DNA from 3 places in the Priestia sp. 53B2 genome. Region 3 is predicted to be linked to each of the others. Evidence: riboswitches for the same ligand, from Rfam matches in the RefSeq annotation. Region 3 holds a riboswitch; each other region holds the start of a gene.
The links. Region 3 has a riboswitch for S-adenosylmethionine ahead of mtnK (S-methyl-5-thioribose kinase). Riboswitches for the same ligand answer to the same signal wherever they lie in the genome.
Positions count from the first base shown of each region.

Region 1 (4,260 bases), on a different contig from region 3:
ACTTAGATCAACTAACGGAGTCCTTTTTATTTTACGCCGTGCCTCCTAAAATAAAAGGAGTTGGAACGTTTCCGGTAAGAGCATTTGCCGAGGTAGAAAGAAAATGATCCAGTTACATAGATATATAGAAGTGCAGGAGTTTAAAAACCATGTAGAACCGCTTTTAGCGAAAAATGAAATTCTTCATAACTTAGCGCTTGGCATTTTACACAGCTTAAATGAAAGCAGCAAACCAAATTTTATGGGTGTTATTTTAAAAGACAGCTGTGTTGCGCTAGTATTACTGCAAACCCATCCTAAGCAAATCATCCTGTCTCAAATACAGAAGCTAACGGAGCGTGAACTAAGCGAAGCGGCGGAGCTGTTACAAGAAATCGACATACCGGGCTTAGTTGGAGAAAGACAAACAGTTTTATATCTTTCTCAAAAACTAGCAACGCTAAAAAATCAAGAAGCTTCTTTGAAAATGGATCAGCGTATTTACCGGTTAGACAAAATAAAAAAAGCTGCGGATGCTGAAGGAATGCTGGTAAAAGCAAGGTTGGAGCACCTTTCGCTCGTAACGGAGTGGGTTCGAGAGTTTATGTATATCATTGGGGAGCCTATATCGAAAGAACAAGCTGTCAAAACAGGAGAAGCTTTTATTAAAGCAGGACGGTTATTTTTATGGGAAGTGAATGGCAAGTACGTATCCATGGCAAATGCCGCGCGTCCAACAGCTCATAATATTACGATTAACTATGTGTACACGCCTCTTGAAGCACGTAAAAAAGGCTATGCCTCAAGCTGTGTGTCCGCACTTTCTCAGCTTATGCTAGACGAAGGGTTTCAAACAACAAGTCTATACACAGATATGACAAATCCTACGTCTAACAAGATTTATATGGAGATTGGGTATGAACACGTAGCCGATTCAGCATTGGTTTTATTTCATGAAAAAAAGTAGCAGGCTGTCTGCTACTTTTTCTATTACTTAAGGCTTTTCAACTAAGTTTACGTGATTTAACGTTTTGGTATCGTCAAAAATAAATTCAAGATCATAGGCGCCGGCATGATACGTGTACTTTGTTTGAGTCGCACCATCACCTTTTACTTTACTTGTAAAGTTCGGCTGACCTAATTCTTTCTTTAAGTTAGCTTGCGTGATGGAGCCTAGATTTGTTTGACGCTCTACATTTGTACCAAAATAGCGGATTTCGTTAATGACGTTATTTTGGTCATAGCCAAATGCATATCCAGGGTGACCCATTTCCGCATGATAGTAGTCAAAGTTGTTTGATGAACCTTCAGGCGGCGGACCGAACTGATCACGGACATCTTGACGAAGGCTTTTACCAATTTTTAAGTCTGCTGTTAAGCGTGGCACTTCACCTTGCACCGCCGCATTATAAATTTCATTAATGTTTTTTACAGCTGTTTGACTGCTTGTTTCTTGAGAGGTAGCTGCATGTGTTGGTGTATCAAACTGAGCGACAGGAGCAAATCCAAAAGCAGCAATTCCTGTAATCGTTGCAGCAGCAGCTGCTTTTGATAATCGCTGTTTCATTTTTACAATTTTTCCTCCTTAGTATATATGGATTTAGCAACTCTGGCCCACCTAAAGGGCAGGTGGGTCGGAGCTGCTAGACCTAAGCGTTTGCCGCCCTCCCTTGCGGGGCAGGCAGCATCCGCATAGGTGAACCCTTGTGGGAGTAGTCAAGGAGTCTTAGTTGAGTTGGTAACTGATATATATAATTTAACACGTCTTTTAGAATGTAAACGTCAGTTAAAGTAAAAAGTAAAAAACAATTCATTTATCATAGGTGAAAAGATTGGTTTCTATTCCTTTATTAGGTAAAAAACGTAATATAGAGAGGATTCTAATTCATTATAAAATATTAGGTATTAACCGAGATTACTATATACTAAAGCAACTAAAAGAAAACACCACCCTATGAATACAAGGTGGTGTTTTTTAGTTAGATTATCTTACCTTAGTTTTGCTCTTGCTATCCCTGTTACTGCAATACTAGTAATAAAAATAACTACGATTTCAACATTGGTTGGGGTATCAAAAAATATTTTTGATACCGCCAAAGCGATAATGAATCCAAGGGCTACTCCAGATAATTCTTTTATCAATTTCAACGTTAACACCTCTTAAAAAATATCGCTGAGGAAAAGTCTAACATTCTTGGTGAAGTGATTTCAATCGATAGTGGATTAACAAAAGAGATATAATAAAAGTGCTCTGCTACACATGACCCTTCTAGAAGACTAGCAGACTTACCGTAAGCGCTTTGCTAGGAGGAAGGAATACGATGATTAATTTAGAAGATTGATCTGTATTTTAGTAGACTAAAACCGTATAATCCTATCTGTTTTTAAAGTTTTTTTGCGTGAAAAAGAAAAATAATATTGACAATTGTTAAAAAACTATTAATATTGACTATATTACATAAAACAAATAGCTATTGTTTTCCTTATCAAGAGAGGTGGAGGGACTGGCCCTGTGAAACCCGGCAACCGCTGTCTATGACAGAATGGTGCCAAATCCTTAAGAACAGTATGTTCTTGAAGATGAGGAAGAGACGTTTGGTTAACGAGCTCTTCCTTTTTATAAAGGAAGAGCTTTTTTTATATTATAGGGGGAGTAAGTTAAATGAAGAGATTTCTTATTTTAGCAGTTGCGCTTGTACTACTCGTAACTGGCTGTCAGTCCAAAAGCACAAAAAGTAGTGGAAGCGAAGAGGAAGGAAAGAAGCGAATTGCTCTTGTTTTACCTGAAAAGATTGGGGTTAACCCGTTTTTTCAACAAATGGATGATGGAGCAAAACGCGCTGGGAAGAAGTATAACATTGATGTAAAGACAATTGAGTCTACGGATCAAGCAGCCATTGAAAGTAACTTGCGTGCTGCCGTAGCAGAAAACTATGACTTGATTATTACATCTTCTTTTGAATCCGAAGATGCGTTGAAAAAAGTAGCTCAAGAAAACCCGCAGCGTCAATTTGCGATTATTGATACAGTGGTCGATTTACCAAATGTAAGAAGCGTTGTATTCCGTGAACAAGAAGCTTCATATCTATTAGGAGCAGCGGCAGGATTGGTTACAAAAACGAATAAAGTAGGAATGGTTGCAGCTGATGATATTCCATTATTAAAAAAATGGACGGTAAGTTTTAAAGAAGGATTACAATCAACAAATCCAAAAGCAGAGTTTCTAGTAAACTATGTTGGAAGCTTCTCCGATCCAGCTAAAGCAAAAGAACTTGCTATTTTACAGGCTTCAAAAGGAGCTGACTTTATCGCCGGAGCTTCAGCGGTAGGCGACTTGGGTGTATTTGAAGCAGCAAAAGAAAAGGGTTTTTATACGGCAGGCCAAGATATTGACCGCACGGAAGTAGATCCTGAGCATATCGTTTTATCGCAGTTAAAAGGATCTGATGCGGCAGCTTATGAAACGGTAGAAGCACTGGCAAATGACAAATTTAAATCGGGCGTAGTGACATACGGCTTAAAAGAAAAAGGTGTTGGGTTAACGTATGTGACTCAAGACAGCAAGACGCCTCTTAATGACTTTGTAGGGCAAGATGTAATTGAACAATTAAAAGAAATTAAAGATTCGATTATTGATGGAAAAACAGTGGTAAAAGATCCGTTAGCAAAGTGAGTTGAAAAGAGAAGTCGAGTAAGGCTGGCTTCTCTTTCTTATTTTTGAAAAAATCCTAATGGGGAAAGGAGCAATGAATAGAATGAGTGAGCTGCTGCAGTTAACGAATTTGACGAAGAAATACGGTTCATTTTTAGCAAATGATAACGTGTCCTTTAAACTGAAAAAAGGCGAGGTCCACGCGCTGGTTGGAGAAAATGGCGCTGGAAAAACGACGTTGATGAGAATGCTTTACGGAATGGAAAAGCCGAGTTCAGGAAGTATTCAGCTACATGGGAAAACCGTCTCGTTTTCATCTCCTGCAGATGCGATCAAAAATGGAATAGGCATGGTGCATCAGCATTTTATGGTTTTTCCTCATTTTACAGTGGCTGAAAACATTGTCTTGGGGCATGAGCCAAAGAAAGGCCTCTTTTTTAATAGAAGGCAGGCGAAAGCAGATGTACAGCAATTAACCCAAACCTATCAAATTTCAGTAGATGTTCATAAGAAAGTAAAACATTGCTCAATTGGAGAACAGCAAAAAATTGAAATTTTAAAAGTGCTGTATCAAGGAGCAGAAATCATTATTTTAGACGAGCCTACCGCCGTTCTTACTCCTCATGAAG
Region 1 covers NZ_JBLZXA010000008.1:54,946-59,205, reverse strand. Annotated here, with positions in the region: gene ACN6NE_RS03615 (cyclase family protein) at 1-107, shown strand, start outside; gene ACN6NE_RS03610 (GNAT family N-acetyltransferase) at 104-946, shown strand; gene ACN6NE_RS03605 (YjgB family protein) at 974-1,546, opposite strand; gene ACN6NE_RS03600 (hypothetical protein) at 1,969-2,127, opposite strand; SAM riboswitch class I at 2,460-2,566, shown strand; gene ACN6NE_RS03595 (BMP family lipoprotein) at 2,642-3,652, shown strand; gene ACN6NE_RS03590 (ABC transporter ATP-binding protein) at 3,735-4,260, shown strand, end outside.
Region 1: another riboswitch for S-adenosylmethionine. It lies ahead of ACN6NE_RS03595 (BMP family lipoprotein); the one in region 3 lies ahead of mtnK (S-methyl-5-thioribose kinase).

Region 2 (4,260 bases), on a different contig from region 3:
ATTCACCGCCGGTCCATCCAGTATTTACAAGGTAGACATTTACATTATGTTCATCAATTTTCTTTCCTAGCATTTCTGCATAAGTTGTTGGAGCAAGAGGTAAGAAAGGCTCACCAAAGCATGTAGAGAAAGTAGCCTGTGGCGATGTTACGCCGCGCTCTGTTCCAGCTAACTTACTAGTGTATCCGCTCAGAAAATGGTACATCGCTTGTTCTTTTGTAAGCTTGCTGATTGGAGGCAAGACGCCGAAGGCATCAGCAGTTAAAAAGACAATAGCTGTAGGATGCCCAGCAACGCTTGGCAATACCGTATTATCAATAGAGTCAATTGAATAAGCGGCACGAGTATTCTCTGTTAAACTATTATCATTGTAATCTGCTACTTTCGTATTTTGATTTAACACTACATTTTCCAGTACGGCGCCGAAGCGAATTGCATTGAAAATTTGCGGTTCTTTTTCTTCGGAAAGCTGAATGCACTTCGCGTAGCATCCTCCTTCAATATTAAATACACCAGAGCTTGACCAACCGTGCTCGTCATCTCCGATTAAACGACGGTTTGCATCAGCAGAAAGCGTTGTTTTACCCGTTCCAGATAAACCAAAGAATAATGCAACGTCACCTTCTTCTCCTACGTTAGCAGAACAGTGCATGGATAGAATATTGTTTTGAGGAAGCAAGAAGTTCATCACTGAGAAAATAGATTTTTTCATTTCACCAGCGTATTCAGTTCCTCCAATTAGCACGATGCGTCGCTCTAACGAAAGAATAATGAAGGTTTCAGAATTCGTCCCGTCTGTTTCAGGATCAGCTTTGAACGTTGGAGCTGCTACAATTGTAAACGGCTTCACATCATCATTTGTTTTTTGTTCGGCTGAAGGGCGAATGAATAACTGCTGAGCGAATAGGTTGTGCCATGCAAATTCATTAACTACTTGAATTGGTAACTGATACTTTTTATCAGCTCCAGCATATCCATTAAAAACAAAAAGTTCATCCTGCTTCTTTAAGTGGGTTAAGACTTTTTTGTATAGCGCATCGAATCGCTGAGCAGAAATTGGCTGATTGACAGGTCCCCATTCAACCGTTTTTGAAGACACAGCATCGCTTACAATAAATTTATCTAAAGGAGAGCGACCTGTATATTTTCCGGTTTCGACTGACACAGCACCTGTAGAAGTCAGCGTTCCTTCGCGTCGAGCTAGAATTTTTTCAACAAGTTGTGGAACAGATAATTGGTGTTTTGTTGTTTTTAATTGAAGCAAACCATTTAATTCGATAGACATATCAACAGTACTCATGTGCACTACCTTCCTTTTTTAGCTATTATTTATTCATTAATGTTTGAAATTTATAATTAGTATAACACATTTATTTAATTATTCTATACTATTTAACTAAAAATGTTTGTGTATTATAAAAAAATGTACGTTATACCTATTTTAGACACATGTATATGTGCTAGGAGCGAAAAAAGTGAAGCTGTTTTAAGTGAAAGCCTCATTTTGATCTGTCTTATTAACTAAACTTAGTGATGATTCTTAATAAGATGTACTATTTCGGAATTTGAGTATGTTACATTAAAACAGATTCAAACATAAAGAGATGATTTCCATTTGAATGTTGTTGACAGTGAAGCGCTTTTTCATGTATTATATGTCCTTGAACGGATACTCTCTTATCCCGAGCTGGTGGAGGGACAGGCCCTATGAAACCCAGCAACCATCGTCATTTTTTTGTGTAGACGATAAGGTGCTAACCTGATGCAAGGGCACAACCTTGATCGATAAGAGTGAAAGGCTTATGTAGAATTTGATACCTTTCCTCGATACAAGGAAAGGTTTTTTATATTTTTTAACGTGTAATGAAAATAAGGGAATGAGTACCGTATCACAATGTATCGTATTTATAAGGAGGAAAACTGATGTCAACACAACGTCGTCTGTTCACGTCAGAATCTGTTACAGAGGGACATCCCGATAAAATTTGTGACCAAATTTCTGACTCAATTCTTGATGCTATCCTAGCAAAGGATCCAAATGCTCGTGTTGCTTGTGAAACAAGCGTAACAACTGGTTTAGTTTTAGTAAGTGGTGAAATTACAACTTCTACTTACGTGGATATTCCTAAAACAGTTCGTGAAACAATTAAAGGAATTGGCTATACTCGTGCAAAATACGGATTTGATGCTGAAACTTGTGCAGTATTAACATCTATCGACGAGCAGTCAGCTGATATCGCTGCTGGTGTAGACCAAGCGTTAGAAGCACGTGAAGGTCAAATGTCAGATGAAGAAATCGAAGCAATCGGAGCTGGAGACCAAGGGTTAATGTTTGGTTATGCATGTAACGAAACAAAAGAATTAATGCCTCTTCCAATTTCATTAGCTCATAAACTTGCTCGCCGTCTAACAGAAGTACGTAAAGAAGAAATTCTTCCTTACCTTCGCCCGGATGGTAAAACACAAGTAACGGTTGAATATGATGAAAACAACAAACCTGTTCGCATCGATACAATTGTTATTTCAACTCAGCATCATCCAGAAGTAACGTTAGAGCAAATTCAACGTAACTTAAAAGAATATGTTATTAATCCAGTTGTTCCAAACGAGTTAATTGATGAAAATACAAAGTATTTCATTAACCCAACAGGACGTTTCGTAATCGGCGGTCCTCAAGGAGATGCTGGTTTAACTGGTCGTAAAATTATCGTTGATACTTACGGCGGATATGCTCGTCACGGCGGCGGTGCATTCTCTGGTAAGGACGCAACAAAAGTAGACCGTTCAGCAGCTTATGCAGCTCGTTATGTTGCGAAAAATATTGTAGCAGCTGATCTTGCTGATAAATGTGAAGTACAACTAGCATATGCAATTGGTGTTGCACAACCAGTATCTATTTCAATTGATACATTCGGTACAGGAAAAGTTTCTGAAGAAGTACTAGTAGACGTAGTACGCAAAAACTTTGACCTACGTCCAGCAGGCATCATTAAAATGCTTGATTTACGTCGCCCAATTTATAAGCAAACAGCAGCTTACGGCCACTTTGGTCGTACGGATGTGGAGCTTCCTTGGGAGTTCACAGACAAAGCGGAAGTATTAAAAACTCAAGCTTTAGCTAAATAATAAAAAAATCTCCGTGAAAACGGAGATTTTTTTTATGCCCATTGAATACCTTCAGCAGATTTTTCTACGACACCTTCATATTCTGAAAGCAAATGCTGAAAAATGGCGTCCCATGATTGAGTAAGAGCATAGTGTCTCGCTGCATGGCCAAAGTGAAGCCGCTGGTGCAAATCATCGAGTAAACCTGTAATAGCCGAACTGAATTCTTCTAAGGAGTGAGGTTTGCAAAGGTAGCCGTTTCGCCCGTGCTGAACCATCTGTTTAACTCCTCCTGCATTTGCTGCCACTACAGGAGTTCCAGAAGCAAGAGACTCCAGTACAACATTTCCGAAGGTTTCTGTTTCTGAAGGAAAAACAAACAAATCAGATGATGAATAGATATGAGCAAGTTGCTTACCTTCAAGGAAGCCTGTAAATGTCATATGCTCAGATGCTTGCTGCTGCATTTGTTCTTTTAAAGGGCCGTCTCCCACAATAACCCAGTGAATTTGATGGCGGATATGATCCGGTAGAGATCGTGCGATTTTTATTAAAAAATCAGCGTTCTTTTCTTTAGCTAATCTTCCTACATACGTTAAAATGTAGGGCTTTTTAATATTATATTTAATACGAATATCAAAGCGGTCATAGTGGGGATGAAATAATTTATGATTTACTCCTCGCGACCAAATAGATACGTTGTGAAACCCTTGTTCTTCTAGCTGCTGTTTGGTCACTTCAGAGGGAGCGAATATTTTTTGTACAGGTTTATAAAACCATTTCATATATTTTTGCAGTGGTACACGCATTTTTTCAAGTTCATAGTGAGATAAATAATCATCAAAATTGGTATGATAAGAGCCGACAAGAGGAACACCTAATCTTTTCCCGTAATAGGAGCCGCAAAGCCCCATTGTAAAAGGAGTGGCCAAATGAATAATAGAAGGATTGAATTCCTGCAGCTGCTTTTTAATTTTTAGAACGTTTGGCAATGAAAAGCGGCTGTTTGGATAAAGGAAAAACGGCATGCTGGGCGAACGGTGAACATACGTTGAAAATGACTGATCATGAGCAAATTCAGGAGCAAATACCTGGATGGGAATTTGCTTTGATTTGACATACTGGGTAAACTGATAAAGTGTTTTAGCAGCTCCG
Region 2 covers NZ_JBLZXA010000008.1:1,078,350-1,082,609, reverse strand. Annotated here, with positions in the region: gene pckA (phosphoenolpyruvate carboxykinase (ATP)) at 1-1,300, opposite strand, end outside; SAM riboswitch class I at 1,675-1,792, shown strand; gene metK (methionine adenosyltransferase) at 1,924-3,126, shown strand; gene ACN6NE_RS08895 (glycosyltransferase family 4 protein) at 3,159-4,260, opposite strand, start outside.
Region 2: another riboswitch for S-adenosylmethionine. It lies ahead of metK (methionine adenosyltransferase); the one in region 3 lies ahead of mtnK (S-methyl-5-thioribose kinase).

Region 3 (4,260 bases):
TAATGGCCGTAATCAGTTCGCTTGGCGTCACATCAAAAGCTGGATTGTACACAGAGATTCCGTCTGGAGCAATTTGTGTATCTCCAATGTGCGTTACTTCTTTAGGTGAACGTTCTTCAATAGGGATGCTGCTTCCATCTTGAATAGATAAATCAAATGTGGACTGCGGCGCTGCTACGTAAAATGGAATACCGAACGCTTTCGCTAAAAGAGCAAGTCCATATGTTCCAATTTTGTTAGCCGTATCGCCATTTGCTGCAATGCGGTCAGCACCTACAATAATCCCATTAATTCCTTTTGTTTTAATTGTATGAGCGGCCATATTATCCGTAATCAGCGTAACGTCCACTCCCGACTGCTGAAGTTCCCATGCTGTTAAGCGAGAACCTTGAAGAACGGGTCTTGTTTCACAGGCAAATACTTCAAGCGGAATATCGCGCTGCTTAGACAAGTGAAAAGGTGCTAAGGCTGTTCCATAATAAGCTGTAGCAATTGAACCAGCATTACATATTGTCATAATTTTATCTTTCTTTTTAAATAAAGAAAGAGCATGATCTCCAATTCGGTAGCACGTTTCTTCATCTTCTACTTGAATTTGAATAGCTTCATGAACAACTTTTGTTTTAGCTTCATTAACGGACGAAGCGGACTCAGCGCTTTTCGCTACGCGCTCCAATGCCCAAAATAAATTGACGGCAGTAGGGCGTGAACTAGCTAAATACTGTTGATCAAGAGCTAGCTTTTTGTTAAATTCTTTGACTGAATCTGTGTCATAGCTAAGTGCAGAAAGAGCAAGACCAAAAGCCGCCGTAATGCCAATTGCAGGGGCTCCGCGTACTTTCAAGGTAGTGATAGCGTCCCATACGTCTTTAATGGTTTGCAGCTTAATATATTCAACTTTGCCAGGAAGCTGCTGCTGATCTAATAAAGTAATATATGATTCATTCCATTCCACTGAGCGCGGAAGTGATAGTGTATTTGTCATGCTGATACCGATCCTTTCATTGTGTGCATTATTCGTTATCGAAGTAAATGTTCAAATTCATTTGGTGAAACGTCTTGTTGGTGCAGAAGCAAATAGCGTCCAATTTTTAACGCAGTACGTTTAGCGTTAATTTTTCTTTCCTCTGAAGAAATTTCGTCTAAGTCCGCCACGTGAGCTAAGCCAATCGTACGTCGAATGATTTCACATCCTGCATATCCAACAGCATCTTGCCACGTTAGCGTTAAAATTTCATGTAATAAGCGCTCATCTTTAGCGAAAGGTTCAGTGTTTTCAGAATGCCAAAGCGCAGTAAAGGTATCTTTGAATACGTTCCATGTGTTCGTAATGTGTGCAAATAACGGTTCGCGATTTGTTTCTCGAGAAAGAGCATTTAAAAATAAATTCGCAACAAATTGCCCTAAATCGAATCCAAACGGACCGTAAAAAGCAAACTCAGGATCAATCACTTTCGTTTCTTGACTGCTAGCAAAGATGCTGCCTGTATGTAAATCACCGTGGATTAACGTTTGCGCATTTGTTAAAAATTTATATTTTAATTTTGCTGCTTGTAGCTTTACCTCACCATCATTCCACAATTCTTCTACATCAGGACGCAGCGCTTTTTCAAATTCATTTGTATCAATATCAAAAAAAGGATCTGTAAAAACTAAATCTTCCGTAATATTGCATAAGTCCGGGTTGCTGTACTTAACAACTTCTTCTTTTTTATCCTGAGGCTTTAAGGCGAAATCAGACGTTTTGAACGCAATATGTCCTAAAAAAGAACCGATATGCTGTGAGAGCAGAGGATAACTTTCACCTTGAATAAGTCCGGCGCGAGAAATCGTTAAATGAGACAGATCTTCCATGACCGTAACAGCAAGCGTTTCATCGTGGTAATAAACAGCGGGCACAAGTTCTGGCGTAAATGCACCGAATTGCTTAAGTGCATTGCTTTCAATTGTGGCACGGTTCAAGGATAGAGGCCAGCTTTCGCCTACAACTTTTGCATAGGGAAGTGCTTGTTTGACGATAATGGATTTATTCGTTTGATCATTTATGATGTGAAAGACGAGGTTTAAGTTTCCGTCACCAATTTCACGGGCAGTCAATGCTTCTGTGGCATCAAAAAGACCTAGCTTTTTCACAAGTTTGATTGCTGAAATTTCTGTTAAAGGCTGATACTTCTCTGTTTTTGTTATTGACATCGGAATCCCTCCATAGTTTATTAAACTGATTTGTTTACTAAGTTAATAGGTTTAAGAATATATGGAGGCTTTTATAATTTTAGAAAATATAAAAGCCTCTTTCGTTGGAAAGAGGCTTGATTGTAGTGTTCAAACCTCTTATCTGCCAGAAAGAATTACTTTCTGTTGGAATTAGCACCGTGCCTTTGTAAAACATGTTTTACGGGTGTGATCCATCTTAGGATGGAATGACGGTCGGTTGCTGGGCTTCACAGGGCCAAATCCCTCAGCCAACTCTTGATAAGAGTACGATTACTTATTCAATTTTGATTTGTTTGAATATTTTATGATATCTGGTGAAAATCGTATCATGCAAAAAAACGGCTGTCAATACATAATTAATAAAATTCTGTACGGCGATCTGTAAAGACAGGAATTTGTTTGCGAATTTCTTTTACAAGTTCCAGGTTAACGTCAGCACTTAAAAGTTCTTCGCTATCGCCAGCTTCAGCGATTATTTCTCCCCACGGATCGATGACTAAGGAATGTCCGGCAAATGTGTTATTAGGATCTTGGCCTACACGATTACACGCGATTACATAGCATTGATTTTCGATTGCACGGCTAATGAGCAGGGCTTTCCAGTGAGCAAGTCTTGGAGCCGGCCACTGAGCGACAACAAACAAGACTTCTGCTCCGCTGCTAGTATGAACCCGAATCCATTCTGGGAAACGAATATCGTAACAAATAACTCCTGCGCACAGTGACTGTTCAAGTGTAAAAAGATTTTTTGCTGTTCCTGCTTCTAAATACAGGTGTTCATCCATTAATTTAAATAAGTGCAGTTTACTGTATTGTGATACTTCACGACCTTTTCGGTCAAAAATATACATCGTATTTGTGACGCCTTGCTCTGTTTTTTTCGCGATCGAACCTGCCACAATATTTACTTCGTTCGTTTTAGCAAACTGAGAGATTAATTGCTTGGCTTGCTGCCCTTCATCATCTGCAATTTCGTCTAGCCGGGTCAAATCATAAGCTGTATCCCATAGCTCAGGAAGTACAAGGATATCAGGGTTTTCTTTCAGGGCTTCCGTCATTTTTTGTTCGATATATTTTCGGTTTTTAGTTGGGTTTCCAAACGCAATATCAAGCTGCAAACACGTAATTTTTACACTCACTTTATCATCCGTCCTTTTTTTAGTAGTTGAAAAAAATGACTTTACAAGTTGAGTATTACAATATATTATTTGTGACTAGAATTTCAAGAATTTTTTGAGAAGGTGTGCGATGATGAAACAATTTGAGCAATCGGAACTATTAAAAAGTTTACCAAAACAATTTTTTGCATCACTTGTAGGCAAGGTAGGAAAAGTAATGGCCCAAGGGCACGACGTTATTAACTTAGGGCAGGGAAATCCTGATCAGCCTACTCCTTCACATATTGTAGAAACACTGCAAAAAGCAAGTGCTAATCCTATGCATCATAAATATTCTCCATTTCGGGGGCACAAGTTTTTAAAAGAGGCCGTTGCGACTTTTTATAAGCGAGAATATGGTGTTGATGTGGATCCTGAAAAAGAAGTAGCTATTTTGTTTGGCGGAAAGGGTGGACTTGTTGAAATTCCGCAGTGCTTATTAAACCCTGGAGATACGGTGCTGGTTCCGGATCCTGGATATCCTGATTACTGGTCTGGAGTAGAGCTTGCAAAAGCCAAGATGGAAGTGATGCCGCTCACGGCTGAAAATCATTTTCTACCCGTATACGAAGAGATAAGTGAAAGTGCTAAAGAACAGGCAAAGCTCATGTTTTTAAACTATCCGAATAATCCTACTGGTGCAGTGGCAACGGCAGAATTTTTTGAAGACACCGTGGCATTTGCTGCCAAGCACGATATTTGTGTGGTACACGACTTTGCATACGGAGCAATTGGATTTGATGGTAAAAAGCCAATCAGCTTTTTACAGACTCCTGGTGCAAAAGAGACGGGAATTGAAATTTATACTCTTTCTAAAACGTATAACATGGCGGGATGGCGAGTTGGATTTGCTGTAGGAAATGAAAGTGTAGTAGAAGCTATTAATCTT
Region 3 covers NZ_JBLZXA010000020.1:605,269-609,528, forward strand. Annotated here, with positions in the region: gene mtnA (S-methyl-5-thioribose-1-phosphate isomerase) at 1-985, opposite strand, end outside; gene mtnK (S-methyl-5-thioribose kinase) at 1,021-2,193, opposite strand; SAM riboswitch class I at 2,329-2,479, opposite strand; gene ACN6NE_RS17210 (carbon-nitrogen family hydrolase) at 2,571-3,353, opposite strand; gene ACN6NE_RS17215 (pyridoxal phosphate-dependent aminotransferase) at 3,466-4,260, shown strand, end outside.